One region of the Gottfriedia sp. S16(2024) genome, then DNA from elsewhere that is predicted to be linked to it. Evidence: a T-box and tRNA genes for the amino acid it is inferred to sense, from the RefSeq annotation. Region 1 holds a T-box; the other holds one or more tRNA genes.

What was found. A T-box is a leader RNA that pairs with one kind of tRNA and senses whether it is charged. The one in region 1 lies ahead of serS (serine--tRNA ligase), so its partner is inferred to be a tRNA-Ser.
Region 2: it has a tRNA-Ser gene. The T-box ahead of serS (serine--tRNA ligase) is inferred to sense a tRNA for this amino acid. The anticodon was not compared.

The regions. Positions count from the first base shown of each region.
Region 1 is NZ_JBFLUO010000001.1:1,217,021-1,224,721, reverse strand. It holds gene guaB (IMP dehydrogenase) at 83-1,546, shown strand; gene AB1282_RS05875 (serine hydrolase) at 1,638-2,987, shown strand; gene pdxS (pyridoxal 5'-phosphate synthase lyase subunit PdxS) at 3,121-4,005, shown strand; gene pdxT (pyridoxal 5'-phosphate synthase glutaminase subunit PdxT) at 4,018-4,605, shown strand; T-box leader at 4,657-4,881, shown strand; gene serS (serine--tRNA ligase) at 4,948-6,222, shown strand; gene cstA (carbon starvation protein CstA) at 6,276-7,701, opposite strand, start outside.
Region 2 is NZ_JBFLUO010000001.1:414,668-422,368, forward strand. It holds tRNA gene AB1282_RS02140 (tRNA-Glu) at 353-424, opposite strand; tRNA gene AB1282_RS02145 (tRNA-Ser) at 436-526, opposite strand; tRNA gene AB1282_RS02150 (tRNA-Asn) at 533-607, opposite strand; tRNA gene AB1282_RS02155 (tRNA-Ile) at 629-705, opposite strand; tRNA gene AB1282_RS02160 (tRNA-Gly) at 722-792, opposite strand; tRNA gene AB1282_RS02165 (tRNA-His) at 799-874, opposite strand; tRNA gene AB1282_RS02170 (tRNA-Thr) at 884-956, opposite strand; tRNA gene AB1282_RS02175 (tRNA-Phe) at 987-1,062, opposite strand; tRNA gene AB1282_RS02180 (tRNA-Asp) at 1,071-1,146, opposite strand; tRNA gene AB1282_RS02185 (tRNA-Met) at 1,150-1,226, opposite strand; tRNA gene AB1282_RS02190 (tRNA-Ser) at 1,423-1,515, opposite strand; tRNA gene AB1282_RS02195 (tRNA-Ile) at 1,524-1,600, opposite strand; tRNA gene AB1282_RS02200 (tRNA-Met) at 1,610-1,683, opposite strand; tRNA gene AB1282_RS02205 (tRNA-Ala) at 1,711-1,783, opposite strand; tRNA gene AB1282_RS02210 (tRNA-Pro) at 1,794-1,870, opposite strand; tRNA gene AB1282_RS02215 (tRNA-Arg) at 1,895-1,971, opposite strand; tRNA gene AB1282_RS02220 (tRNA-Leu) at 1,984-2,070, opposite strand; tRNA gene AB1282_RS02225 (tRNA-Gly) at 2,079-2,153, opposite strand; tRNA gene AB1282_RS02230 (tRNA-Leu) at 2,176-2,258, opposite strand; tRNA gene AB1282_RS02235 (tRNA-Lys) at 2,280-2,355, opposite strand; tRNA gene AB1282_RS02240 (tRNA-Thr) at 2,364-2,436, opposite strand; tRNA gene AB1282_RS02245 (tRNA-Val) at 2,440-2,515, opposite strand; rRNA gene rrf (5S ribosomal RNA) at 2,521-2,636, opposite strand; rRNA gene AB1282_RS02255 (23S ribosomal RNA) at 2,759-5,696, opposite strand; rRNA gene AB1282_RS02260 (16S ribosomal RNA) at 5,849-7,398, opposite strand.

The sequences.
Region 1 (7,701 bases):
ACATAATTTGACTTCCTTGACAGTGTTTTATCCTATTGTTAATCTACTAATAATATTTATACGTGTATAGGGGGGCTTTTTTATGTGGGAATCAAAATTCGTAAAAGAAGGACTTACTTTTGATGATGTATTACTAGTTCCAGCGAAATCTGAAGTACTTCCAAACCAAGTTGATGTAAGTGTGAGATTAACTGAGAAAATTCAATTAAATATTCCATTAATCAGCGCAGGAATGGATACAGTTACAGAAGCAGATATGGCTATTGCAATGGCTAGACAAGGTGGATTAGGTATCATCCACAAAAATATGTCAATTGAAGATCAAGCTGAACAGGTAGACAAAGTAAAGCGTTCTGAAAGTGGTGTAATTGATGATCCATTTTTCTTAACACCATCTCATAAAGTTGCAGACGCTGAATATTTAATGGGTAAATATCGTATTTCAGGTGTTCCGATCGTAAACGATACAGAGAATAGAAAATTAGTAGGTATTTTAACAAATCGTGACTTACGTTTTATACAAGATTATTCAATTGTTATTTCAGATGTTATGACAAAAGAAAATCTAGTAACTGCTCCTGTTGGTACTACACTTGCAGAAGCAGAAAAAATTCTTCAAAAACATAAAATTGAAAAGCTACCCCTAGTTAATGAAGACGGTACTTTAAAGGGCCTAATTACAATTAAGGATATTGAAAAAGTAATTGAATTTCCAAACTCAGCGAAAGATCAACAAGGACGATTACTTGTAGGTGCAGCTGTAGGAGTAACAAAAGATGCACTTCAAAGAGTAGAGTTTTTAGTGAAAGCTAACGTCGATGTAATTGTAATTGATACAGCACATGGTCACTCTAAAGGCGTTATTGAAAAAGTAAAAGAAATTAGAAGTAGATTCCCAGAACTAGCAATAATCGCTGGTAACGTTGCTACAGGTGAAGCAACTAAAGAACTTATTGAAGCTGGAGCAGATATCGTAAAAGTTGGTATTGGACCAGGTTCGATCTGTACTACTCGAGTTGTTGCTGGTGTAGGTGTTCCTCAACTAACTGCAGTTTATGACTGTGCTTCTGTTGCTAGAGAGTACGGAGTTCCTATTATTGCCGATGGTGGTATTAAGTACTCAGGAGATATCGTTAAAGCTCTTGCAGCTGGTGGGCATGTAGTTATGTTAGGAAGCATGTTTGCTGGTGTACAAGAAAGTCCTGGTGAAACAGAAATCTTCCAAGGTAGACAATTTAAAGTTTATCGTGGTATGGGTTCTGTTGGAGCAATGGAAAGAGGAAGTAAAGATCGTTATTTCCAAGAAGGTAATAAGAAACTAGTTCCTGAAGGTATTGAAGGACGTGTTCCATATAAAGGCCCATTAGCTGATACAGTTCACCAATTAATCGGTGGAATTAGAGCAGGTATGGGTTACTGTGGTACTGCTACATTAAATGAATTAAGAGATAACGCACAGTTTATTCGTATGTCAGGTGCAGGATTACGTGAAAGTCATCCGCACGACGTTCATATTACAAAAGAGGCACCAAATTACTCACTTTAATAATTTAAGCAATCTACCTAGGGCAATTACAAGAAATTGTAGTTGCCTATTTTTTGGGAAATAATTGTGTTAAAATGAACAAGTGAAATTAATGGTTGGAGGTAAGACAGTGATTGGAAAGAAAATACTAACAAAATTGATAGTAATAGCATTAGCGATAACGATAATTATCCCAATGAATTTACGACCAGCTGCTGCAGAGGACGTTTTAGACATTAAAGCTAAAGCTGCGATTTTAGTTGATGCAAATTCAGGGAAAATATTATATGAAAAAAATTCAAACGCTCCATTACCGATTGCAAGTATGTCTAAAATGATGACAGAGTATCTAGTTAATGAAGCAGTAAAAACTGGGAAAATCTCTTGGGACGATAAAGTAACTGTTTCTGATTATGCTCATAAAATCTCTCAAAACACTGGATTATCTAACGTACCACTTGAATTAGGTGGTCAATATACAGTAAAAGAACTATATGAAGCAGCTGCTATTTATTCAGCAAACGGTGCGACAATTGCACTAGCAGAAAAAATTGGTGGATCAGAGAAAAACTTCGTCCAATTAATGAACGATAAAGCAAAGAAACTTGGCCTAGGAGACGTTAAATTTGTTAATGCTACTGGTTTAGTAAATAAAGACTTACAAGGTATGCAACCAGAGGGAACTGCCCTTACAGATGAAAATATTATGTCAGCAAACGGTGTTGCAAAATTAGCTTATAATCTAATTAAAACATATCCTGAAGTACTTCAAACTTCTTCAATTCCAAAGAAAACATTCCAAGAAGGTGGAAAGTATCCAGTAAAAATGGATAACTGGAACTGGATGTTACCAGGATTAGTATTTCAGTACCCAGGTATGGATGGATTAAAAACAGGTTCAACGGATTCAGCTGGATTCTGTTTTACTGGAACTGCTAAAAGAGATGGTCAACGTTATATTACAGTTGTAATGGGGGCAAATTCTTATAACTCTAGATTCAGTGAAACGGCTAAATTAATGGATTACGGGTTCAGTAACTTCGAAAAGGTTACATTGGTATCAAAAGGTCAAACAGTAAAAGGTAATAAAACAGTAAAAGTAGTTAAAGGTAAAGATAAAGAAGTAAAAGTAGTAGCAAAAGACGATGTTACTTTAGCTGTAAAACGCGGTGAAGCTAAAAATTATAAAGCAACTGTCCAATTATCAGGTAAGTCAATCGATAAGAATGGCAATATTAAAGCTCCAATTAAAAAAGGTACAAAGGTTGGACAAATTGTGGTTAAATCTTCAAAGAATGAAGATTTAGGATTTATCAATACTAATAATCAGTCATTTGATTTAGTAGTTGATAAAAGTGTTGATAAAGCAAATTGGTTAGTTCTATCATTTAGAGGAATTGGATCATTTTTCGGGAATTTATGGGATAGCATCGTAGGCGGAATTGGTGGTTTATTTAAATAAATTTCTATATAAGTATATCAGTAATTGTTAAGTTGTCGTTTTTTCAGTAAAATAAAAGTAAGGTAACTTTAACTAGGGGATAAGAAATACTAAAATGTTACCAAGTAAGCTTTAATAATGGAGGGGCATAACAATGAATTTAACAGGAACAGAACGTGTAAAACGCGGCATGGCAGAAATGCAAAAAGGCGGCGTTATTATGGACGTAGTAAATGCTGAGCAAGCTAAAATAGCGGAAGCTGCTGGTGCAGTAGCAGTAATGGCATTAGAAAAGGTACCATCTGATATTCGTGCAGCTGGTGGAGTAGCACGTATGGCTGATACAAGTATTACTGAGGAAATTCTTAACGCTGTTAGTATTCCTGTAATGGCTAAAGCTCGTATTGGACATATCGTTGAAGCGCGTGTTTTAGAAGCAATGGGAGTAGATTACATCGATGAGAGTGAAGTATTATCTCCAGCAGATGATATCTTCCATATTAATAAATCAGATTACACTGTTCCATTCGTTTGTGGTTGCCGTAACTTAGGTGAAGCACTTCGTCGTATTGGTGAAGGCGCATCTATGCTACGTACAAAAGGTGAGCCTGGTACTGGAAACATTGTAGAAGCAGTACGTCACTTACGCCAAATCAATGGAGAAATCCGTAAAGTAGTTGGTTTATCTCGTGATGAATTAATGGTTGAAGCTAAAAACCTTGGCGCTCCATTTGAATTATTACTTCAAATTAAAGAACTTGGTCGTTTACCTGTTGTTAACTTTGCAGCTGGTGGAGTAGCAACTCCTGCTGATGCAGCTTTAATGATGGAATTAGGCGCTGACGGTGTATTCGTAGGATCTGGTATCTTTAAATCAGAAAACCCTGAGAAATTTGCTCGTGCGATTGTACAAGCTACTACTCACTATCAAGATTACGAATTAATCGCTAACCTTTCTAAAAACTTAGGTCCTGCTATGAAAGGTATCGACATGAGACAACTTGCTGCAGCAGATCGTATGCAAGATCGTAGCATTTAAGTTGGTGAATTTATGAAAATAGGTGTATTAGCATTACAAGGTGCAGTTCAAGAACATATAAATGCAATTAAAGCATGTGGTGCTGAAGCTGTTATCGTGAAACGTGTAGAACATATAGATGGACTTAATGGTATTGTATTACCTGGTGGAGAGAGCACTGCAATGCGTAAGTTGCTTGATCACGTTGGGTTATTAGAACCTTTAAAAGAGAAAATCGAAAATGGTTTACCAGCATTCGGTACATGTGCAGGCATGATCTTACTTTCAAAAGAGATTGCAAATGATGACACGGTGCATCTAGGAGTTATGGATATGGTAGCTGAACGTAATGCTTATGGTAGACAAGTGGATAGTTTTGAAGTAAACATCCCAATTAAAGGTGTTTGTGAAGACTACCCAGCTGTATTTATCAGAGCACCATTTATTCGTTCAGTATCAGGTGATGCAGAGGTTATTGCAGAACATGATGGTAATATTGTAGCGGTTAGACAAAATCACATGTTAGCAGCATCTTTCCATCCAGAATTAACGAGTGATTACCGTTTTATGAATTACTTTGTAGAGATGGTTAAGGAAAAAAGTGCAAATTTGAGTATGTAACTATTGAAAAAAGTAAAAGCTTATAGTAAATTATTATATAAATTTAAATTGTCTAAAGCGATGAAAGAAAATAGTAGCAAGTTCTAAATTTATAGAGAGTCGGTGGTTGGTGCAAACCGATAATGAAGACTTGTGAATCCATTCTTGAGCGAGTTACGGAATGCTTTTAGCTAGTAAGTAACTCCGGTAATATAGTCCGTTAACTATACTAAGGTGGAAGAATTACTTATTAATTCTTCAATTAGGGTGGCAACGCGGGTAGCTCTCGTCCCTTTTATGGGATGAGGGCTTTTTTGTATTCATTTTTATCCTTTAGACAATAAAAGAATAGGAGGAATTGAAATGTTAGACATTAAATTATTACGTAGCAATTTTGAAGATGTAAAAGCAAAACTTCAATTACGTGGTGGAGACATAAGCTATATCGAGAAATTTGAAGACTTAGATTTGAATCGTAGAGAATTACTTGTTCAGGTTGAAGGGTTAAAGAGCCGACGCAATGAGGTTAGCCAAGAAATTAGTGTGTTAAAGCGTGAGAAAAAAGATGCTGAAGCACTAATTGTTGAAATGAGAGAAGTTGGAGATAAAATTAAAGCTCTAGATGAAGAGATTAGAACGCTAGAAGAGCAATTAGACGCTATTCTATTTACAATTCCTAACTTAGTTAGTGATTCAGTACCAGTTGGGTTAACAGAAGAAGATAATGTTGAAATTCGTAGAATAGGTGAAGTTCGTACATTTGATTTCGAACCAAAGGCACACTGGGATTTAGGTGTTGACTTAGAGATTCTGGATTTTGAACGTGGTGCTAAAGTTACTGGTAGCCGTTTTACTTTTTATAAAGGTTTAGGAGCCAAACTTGAGCGTGCCCTAATCAGCTTTATGTTAGATATTCATACAGAGGAGCATGGATATACTGAAATGCTACCTCCTAATCTTGTAAATCGTGCTAGCATGATTGGTACAGGACAACTTCCAAAATTTGAAGAAGATGCGTTCCGTATCGAAAAAGAAGACTTTTTCTTAGTACCAACAGCAGAAGTACCTGTAACAAACTATCACCGTGACGAAATTCTTGATGGTGCTCAATTACCAATCGCATATACTGCATATAGCGCGTGTTTCCGCTCTGAGGCAGGTTCTGCTGGTCGTGATACACGAGGATTAATCCGCCAACATCAATTTAATAAAGTTGAACTAGTGCGCTTTGTAAAACCTGAAGATTCTTATATTGAGTTAGAAAAATTAACAGCTCACGCTGAAAAAGTTCTTCAATTATTAGGATTACCATACCGTGTCATTACACTTTGTGCTGGAGATATCGGATTTTCTTCTGCAAAAACGTATGACATTGAAGTTTGGTTACCAAGCTATGATGCATATAAAGAAATTTCTTCTTGTAGTAACTTTGAGGCGTTCCAAGCAAGAAGAGCGAATATACGCTTCAGACGTGATCCAAAAGGAAAACCAGAATTTCTTCATACATTAAACGGTTCTGGTCTTGCAATTGGACGTACGGTTTCTGCAATTTTAGAAAACTACCAACAAGCTGATGGTTCAGTTATTATTCCTGAAGTTCTTCGTCCATATATGGGTGGAAAAGAAGTAATTAAATAAGTAAAAAAGCAGATGGATCGAGATATTATTCTCAAGACACATCTGCTTTTTATTTAGATTGTTTTAACATTCATTTTATAATTAGGTGTGTTCCACAATTCCATCCATTTTTTAATAGCAGAAATTAAAATCACGACACCTAATACTAACATGATAATCGATAAGACACCATTTAACATACTATATCCGGCTGAATCATGGTTAAGATAAACATTTTTGATCATCCAGTATCCTGCATAATTTACTGTAATAAAAAGATAAGCGAGAGGAATCAAACATGTAAGCATATACCAACGTTTATCAGCTATCTTTAATAGTACTGTTGCACCAATGATTAACCCAATAGAAGCCATTAATTGATTAGATACTCCAAATAATGCCCAAATTGATCCAATATCCCCTGAAAATAAGAGGTAACCCCACATAAAGCATGCTAGCGCACTTGCAAAAATTGAACCTGGTATCCAATCAGTTTTCTTCAATGGTTTATAATATTCACCAAAGAAGTCTTGAATTAAATATCGTGCTACTCGAGTTCCAGCATCGATTGCTGTTAAAATAAATACGGCTTCGAACATAACAACAAACTGGAAGAAATAAGATGCTAGGTGACTAAACCAAGGGATCGAAGTAAATATGTACGTCATTCCAACCGCCAATGTAACAGCTCCACCAGTACGTCCTTCTAGACTTAATCCAATTTCTTTACTAAGTTCCGGTAAGTGGACAACATTCATTCCTAAAGTTTTAAAAACTTCTGGAGTAGAGTTAATTGCAAAGTAGTCTGCCGGTTGAAGTGCAGTAGCAGCGATTAATGCCATGATACCTACTAAACATTCAACTAACATTGCGCCAAATCCTACGACCTTTATATCGCTCCATCGATCAAGCATTTTTGGAGTTGTACCAGAGCCCACAAATGCATGGAATCCTGAGATTGCTCCACATGCTATCGTAATTGAAATAAATGGCCAAACTGGGCCAGCTAAAATCGGCCCCCCGCCGTTAACAAATTTTGTTACAGTCGGAAACTGTATGGATGGGTTAATAATAAATACCCCAATGATGAGTGCAATGAATACACCGATTTTCATGAAGCTACTTAGATAATCACGAGGTGCTAGTAAAAGCCATACTGGCAAAGCAGCAGCAAAAAAAGCATAGATCGGTAGTATAATAGCTAATGTCTGTGTATCAAAAGTTAAAAAATCACCTATAGCAGTTTCTTGAATTGTCGGTCCCATAAAAACTCCAACCATTAACAAAATAAATCCAATCGTTGAAGCCAATTTTAAATTGCCAGTTTTTTTATATAGTAGTCCTACACCCATTGCAATTGGTATAGTGATTCCAACTGCAAATGTCCCCCATGGATTATTTTCAAGCGCATGAAGAACAACCATTGAAAGTCCGGCCATTGTAATTGTAATAATAAATAGCATAGCTAGTCCCGTGCAGAAGCCTGCAACTGGTCCAAGT
Region 2 (7,701 bases), 800 kb from region 1:
GATAATAGTTAATAGATCAACTGATGATGTTTAGATTTAAAATGAGTGAAAAGGATATTAGTATTGAAAAATAAGGATATGTGACCCAAATGAAGAATAATGGAAAAGAGGAATAGCAAACCCGTGGAGAGCTAGGACTACGATGTGCTGTTTCTATTACTTTATTTGTAAAATTGACAGCAAACATATTACAACTATAAGAGCTCCCTCCCTGTACATCCTAAAATGAAAGAAGAACACTCTAATATATGAAGAAAGGCGTATTCAATTAAATGTCGTTCACTAAAGTCCTAAAAAAGACAAATAAAAAACTCAGTTACCTGTGTTATCACAAATAACTGAGCTTTAGTTATGACCCGTACGGGACTCGAACCCGTGTTACCGCCGTGAAAGGGCGGTGTCTTAACCGCTTGACCAACGGGCCAAAAAAAAATATGGCAGAGAAGAAGGGATTCGAACCCTCGCACCGGTTACCCGATCTACACCCTTAGCAGGGGCGCCCCTTGAGCCACTTGGGTACTTCTCTATCATATGGCTCCGCAGGTAGGGTTCGAACCTACGACCACTCGGTTAACAGCCGAGTGCTCTACCACTGAGCTACTGCGGAAAAACTAATTATAAAAATTAATGGTGGGCCTAAATGGACTCGAACCATCGACCTCACGCTTATCAGGCGTGCGCTCTAACCAGCTGAGCTATAGGCCCATTAAATTTTATAAAAAGCGGGTGATGGGAATCGAACCCACGACCGAAGCTTGGAAGGCTTCTATTTTACCATTAAACTACACCCGCAAAATATGGGGCGACCGATGGGAATCGAACCCACGAGTGTCGGAACCACAATCCGATGCGTTAACCACTTCGCCACGACCGCCATAAAGAGTGCCGACTAGAGGACTTGAACCCCCAACCTACTGATTACAAGTCAGTTGCTCTACCAATTGAGCTAAGTCGGCTTATTATTATAATCATTTTTTTATTTAAGATGGTGGCTCGGGACGGAATCGAACCGCCGACACGAGGATTTTCAGTCCTCTGCTCTACCGACTGAGCTACCGAGCCAACTTAAATGGCGGTCCCGACCGGGATCGAACCGGCGATCTCCTGCGTGACAGGCAGGCATGTTAACCGCTACACCACGGGACCATTTGGTTGCGGGGACAGGATTTGAACCTGCGACCTTCGGGTTATGAGCCCGACGAGCTACCAGACTGCTCCACCCCGCGATAATGTGGATACTATTTAATATAGTTCCAATAAAGTTATTTTGTTAAGACCATCCCAATCTCAGGATGATTATGCAAGTAGCAGCTCGATTGGTATGCTGAAGTAATTTCTTCGAAGCATATTCGTTCGTGCTCCACCCCGCGATAATGTGGATACTAACTAAGTTAGTTCCATTTATATAAAGTTTAATAAAAATGGAGGAGTAAGAGGGATTCGAACCCCCGCGGGCTGTTACACCCCTGTCGGTTTTCAAGACCGATCCCTTCAGCCAGACTTGGGTATTACTCCATTATAAGTGGTGGACCTTGTAGGACTCGAACCTACGACCGGACGGTTATGAGCCGTCTGCTCTAACCAGCTGAGCTAAAGGTCCTTAAATAAGTAGCGGCGGAGGGAGTCGAACCCACGACCTCACGGGTATGAACCGTACGCTCTAGCCAGCTGAGCTACACCGCCATAATAAATTAATTTAAGTTCTTCAAGTGGAGCCTAGCGGGATCGAACCGCTGACCTCCTGCGTGCAAGGCAGGCGCTCTCCCAGCTGAGCTAAGGCCCCATGTTTTAAATGGTCGGGAAGACAGGATTTGAACCTGCGACCCCCTGGTCCCAAACCAGGTGCTCTACCAAGCTGAGCCACTTCCCGTTCAGAATTACAGGTGAAACAATATGGCGCGCCCGAAAGGACTCGAACCCATAACCTTTTGATCCGTAGTCAAACGCTCTATCCAATTGAGCTACGGGCGCATATTATAAAAATGGTACCGAGGGCCGGACTCGAACCGGCACGGGGTCAACCCCCGCAGGATTTTAAGTCCTGTGTGTCTGCCATTCCACCACCCCGGCAGCATATATGGAGCGGAAGACGGGGCTCGAACCCGCGACCCCAACCTTGGCAAGGTTGTATTCTACCACTGAACTACTTCCGCATATACTGTTTAACAAGATAAATGGTGCGGGTGAAGGGACTCGAACCCCCACACCGAAGTACTAGATCCTAAGTCTAGCGCGTCTGCCAATTCCGCCACACCCGCAAATATTTTCTTTTTAGAAAATGGTGAGCCATGAAGGATTCGAACCTTCGACCCTCTGATTAAAAGTCAGATGCTCTACCTACTGAGCTAATGGCTCATAAAGAGTGCCGACTAGAGGACTTGAACCCCCAACCTACTGATTACAAGTCAGTTGCTCTACCAATTGAGCTAAGTCGGCATATGGTGGAGGATGACGGGCTCGAACCGCCGACCCCCTGCTTGTAAGGCAGGTGCTCTCCCAGCTGAGCTAATCCTCCATCAAACCAAGCGACGTTCTACTCTCACAGGGGGAAACCCCCAACTACCATCGACGCTGAAGAGCTTAACTGCCGTGTTCGGTATGGGAACGGGTGTGACCTCTTCGCTATCATCACTTGATTCATTTTCTTTAGGACATTAATTATTATATCAAATTTCATTTAAAAGTCAATAACTTTCTTCGATTTTTTTTATAATAATTTTTGTACCTTCAAAACTAGATAATGTCATTATCAAACTTGTTAGTTAAGTCCTCGACCGATTAGTATCAGTCAGCTCCACGTGTCACCACGCTTCCACCTCTGACCTATCAACCTGATCGTCTCTCAGGGGTCTTACTAGCTTAACGCTATGGGAAATCTCATCTTGAGGGGGGCTTCATGCTTAGATGCTTTCAGCACTTATCCCTTCCACACATAGCTACCCAGCCATGCTCTTGGCAGAACAACTGGTACACCAGCGGTGTGTCCATCCCGGTCCTCTCGTACTAAGGACAGATCCTCTCAAATTTCCTGCGCCCACGACGGATAGGGACCGAACTGTCTCACGACGTTCTGAACCCAGCTCGCGTACCGCTTTAATGGGCGAACAGCCCAACCCTTGGGACCGACTACAGCCCCAGGATGCGATGAGCCGACATCGAGGTGCCAAACCTCCCCGTCGATGTGGACTCTTGGGGGAGATAAGCCTGTTATCCCCGGGGTAGCTTTTATCCGTTGAGCGATGGCCCTTCCATGCGGAACCACCGGATCACTAAGCCCGACTTTCGTCCCTGCTCGACTTGTAGGTCTCGCAGTCAAGCTCCCTTATGCCTTTACACTCTTCGAATGATTTCCAACCATTCTGAGGGAACCTTTGGGCGCCTCCGTTACTCTTTAGGAGGCGACCGCCCCAGTCAAACTGCCCACCTGACACTGTCTCCGAGCCGGATAACGGCTCTAGGTTAGAATTTCAATACAGCCAGGGTAGTATCCCACCGACGCCTCCACCGAAGCTAGCGCTCCGGCTTCTCAGGCTCCTACCTATCCTGTACAAGCTGTACCAAAATTCAATATCAAGCTGCAGTAAAGCTCCACGGGGTCTTTCCGTCCTGTCGCGGGTAACCTGCATCTTCACAGGTACTATAATTTCACCGAGTCTATGGTTGAGACAGTGCCCAAATCGTTACGCCTTTCGTGCGGGTCGGAACTTACCCGACAAGGAATTTCGCTACCTTAGGACCGTTATAGTTACGGCCGCCGTTTACTGGGGCTTCAATTCAGAGCTTCTCCCGTAAGGGATAACCCCTCCTCTTAACCTTCCAGCACCGGGCAGGCGTCAGCCCCTATACTTCGCCTTGCGGCTTCGCAGAGACCTGTGTTTTTGCTAAACAGTCGCTTGGGCCTTTTCACTGCGGCTCTCCCGGGCATACACCCAAAAGAGCACCCCTTCTCCCGAAGTTACGGGGTCATTTTGCCGAGTTCCTTAACCATAGTTCTCTCGCTCACCTTAGGATTCTCTCCTCGCCTACCTGTGTCGGTTTGCGGTACAGGCACCTATTTCCTCGCTAGAAGCTTTTCTTGGCAGCGTAGAATCAGGAACTTCGGTACTATATTTCCCTCGCCATCACAACTCAGCCTTATGATGTGCGGATTTGCCTACACATCAGCCTAATTGCTTGGACGCGCATATCCAGCAGCGCGCTTACCCTATCTTTCTGCGTCCCTCCATCGCTCAAACGGAAATGAGGTGGTACAGGAATATCAACCTGTTGTCCATCGCCTACGCCTTTCGGCCTCGGCTTAGGTCCTGACTAACCCTGGGAGGACGAGCCTTCCCCAGGAAACCTTAGGCATACGGTGGACGGGATTCTCACCCGTCTTTCGCTACTCATACCGGCATTCTCACTTCTAAGCGCTCCACCAGTCCTTACGATCTAGCTTCAACGCCCTTAGAACGCTCCCCTACCACTGATACCATACGGTATCAATCCGCAGCTTCGGTGATACGTTTAGCCCCGTTACATTTTCGGCGCAGAGTCACTCGACCAGTGAGCTATTACGCACTCTTTAAATGGTGGCTGCTTCTAAGCCAACATCCTGGTTGTCTAAGCAACTCCACATCCTTTTCCACTTAACGTATACTTTGGGACCTTAGCTGGCGGTCTGGGCTGTTTCCCTCTTGACCACGGATCTTATCACTCGTAGTCTGACTCCTATGGATAAGTCATTGGCATTCGGAGTTTGACTGAATTCGGTAACCCGTTGGGGGCCCCTAGTCCAATCAGTGCTCTACCTCCAAGACTCTAACACATAAGGCTAGCCCTAAAGCTATTTCGGGGAGAACCAGCTATCTCCGAGTTCGATTGGAATTTCTCCGCTACCCACACCTCATCCCCGCACTTTTCAACGTGCGTGGGTTCGGACCTCCATTCAGTGTTACCTGAACTTCATCCTGGACATGGGTAGATCACTCGGTTTCGGGTCTACGACCACGTACTATATCGCCCTATTCAGACTCGCTTTCGCTGCGGCTCCGTCTCTTCAACTTAACCTTGCACGGGATCGTAACTCGCCGGTTCATTCTACAAAAGGCACGCCATCACTCGTTAACGAGCTCTGACTATTTGTAAGCACACGGTTTCAGGTTCTCTTTCACTCCCCTTCCGGGGTGCTTTTCACCTTTCCCTCACGGTACTGGTTCACTATCGGTCACTAGGTAGTATTTAGCCTTGGGAGATGGTCCTCCCAGATTCCGACGGAATTTCACGTGTTCCGCCGTACTCAGGATCCACTCAAGAGGGAACGAGGTTTCAACTACAGGGTTTTTACCTTCTTTGACGGACCTTTCCAGGTCGCTTCATTTACCCCGTTCCTTTGTAACTCCGTATAGAGTGTCCTACAACCCCAAGAGGCAAGCCTCTTGGTTTGGGCTATCTTCCGTTTCGCTCGCCGCTACTCAGGAAATCGCTATTGCTTTCTATTCCTCCAGGTACTTAGATGTTTCAGTTCCCTGGGTCTGTCCTCAGTACCCTATGTATTCAGGTAAAGATACTACTCCATTACGAGTAGTGGGTTTCCCCATTCGGAAATCTCCGGATCAAAGCTTACTTACAGCTCCCCGAAGCATATCGGTGTTAGTCCCGTCCTTCATCGACTCCTAGTGCCAAGGCATCCACCGTGCGCCCTTTCTAACTTAACTAATTTTAAAACTAATTGAATTAAACTTACGCAGTTTAATGAATGACATTATCTAGTTTTCAAGGTACAAAGTTGAGAGTGAACTCTCAAAACTAAACAAAACAATGAAGAAACATTTCATACATGAACCATCGGTTCATGATGTCTCCATAGAAAGGAGGTGATCCAGCCGCACCTTCCGATACGGCTACCTTGTTACGACTTCACCCCAATCATCTGTCCCACCTTAGGCGGCTGGCCCCTAAAAGGTTACCCCACCGACTTCGGGTGTTACAAACTCTCGTGGTGTGACGGGCGGTGTGTACAAGGCCCGGGAACGTATTCACCGCGGCATGCTGATCCGCGATTACTAGTGATTCCGGCTTCATGTAGGCGAGTTGCAGCCTACAATCCGAACTGAGAATAGTTTTATGGGATTAGCTCCACCTCGCGGTCTTGCAACCCTTTGTACTATCCATTGTAGCACGTGTGTAGCCCAGGTCATAAGGGGCATGATGATTTGACGTCATCCCCACCTTCCTCCGGTTTGTCACCGGCAGTCACCTTAGAGTGCCCAACTAAATGCTGGCAACTAAGATCAAGGGTTGCGCTCGTTGCGGGACTTAACCCAACATCTCACGACACGAGCTGACGACAACCATGCACCACCTGTCACTCTGTCCCCGAAGGGAAAGCCCTATCTCTAGGGTTGTCAGAGGATGTCAAGACCTGGTAAGGTTCTTCGCGTTGCTTCGAATTAAACCACATGCTCCACCACTTGTGCGGGCCCCCGTCAATTCCTTTGAGTTTCAGTCTTGCGACCGTACTCCCCAGGCGGAGTGCTTAATGCGTTAACTTCAGCACTAAAGGGCGGAAACCCTCTAACACTTAGCACTCATCGTTTACAGCGTGGACTACCAGGGTATCTAATCCTGTTTGCTCCCCACGCTTTCGCGCCTCAGCGTCAGTTACAGACCAGAAAGTCGCCTTCGCCACTGGTGTTCCTCCAAATCTCTACGCATTTCACCGCTACACTTGGAATTCCACTTTCCTCTTCTGCACTCAAGTTTCCCAGTTTCCAATGACCCTCCCCGGTTGAGCCGGGGGCTTTCACATCAGACTTAAGAAACCGCCTGCGCGCGCTTTACGCCCAATAATTCCGGACAACGCTTGCCACCTACGTATTACCGCGGCTGCTGGCACGTAGTTAGCCGTGGCTTTCTGGTTAGGTACCGTCAAGGTGCCAGCTTATTCAACTAGCACTTATTCTTCCCTAACAACAGAGCTTTACGACCCGAAGGCCTTCATCGCTCACGCGGCGTTGCTCCGTCAGACTTTCGTCCATTGCGGAAGATTCCCTACTGCTGCCTCCCGTAGGAGTCTGGGCCGTGTCTCAGTCCCAGTGTGGCCGATCACCCTCTCAGGTCGGCTACGCATCGTCGCCTTGGTGAGCCGTTACCTCACCAACTAGCTAATGCGCCGCGGGCCCATCTGTAAGTGATAGCCGAAGCCATCTTTCAATAAAGGAACAGGAGTTCCTTTATGTCATCCGGTATTAGCTCCGGTTTCCCGAAGTTATCCCAGTCTTACAGGTAGGTTGCCCACGTGTTACTCACCCGTCCGCCGCTAACTAACGGGAGCAAGCTCCCATTAGTCCGCTCGACTTGCATGTATTAGGCACGCCGCCAGCGTTCGTCCTGAGCCAGGATCAAACTCTCCATAAAAGTTAAGTTTAAATCTTGTATTGCTCAAAAAACTAATAATTGACGTTTACTTCATGTTTTGTTTAGTTTTCAAAGTTCACTTCGTCGCGTCATTAGCGACTTTTTCATCTTAACATTCTCAGTAGAGCCTGTCAACATTTTTTTAAAATCTTTTTTCTTTCGACGCCGTCATCTCTTGGCGACATAGAATAATATAACATCGATAAATCTTACCGTCAACACTTTTTAAACGTTTTTTTCAAAAAAGATGAAAACTCTTTTCTAAAAAGAATACAAGTCGATCCGGTCATACAAATATCAAGT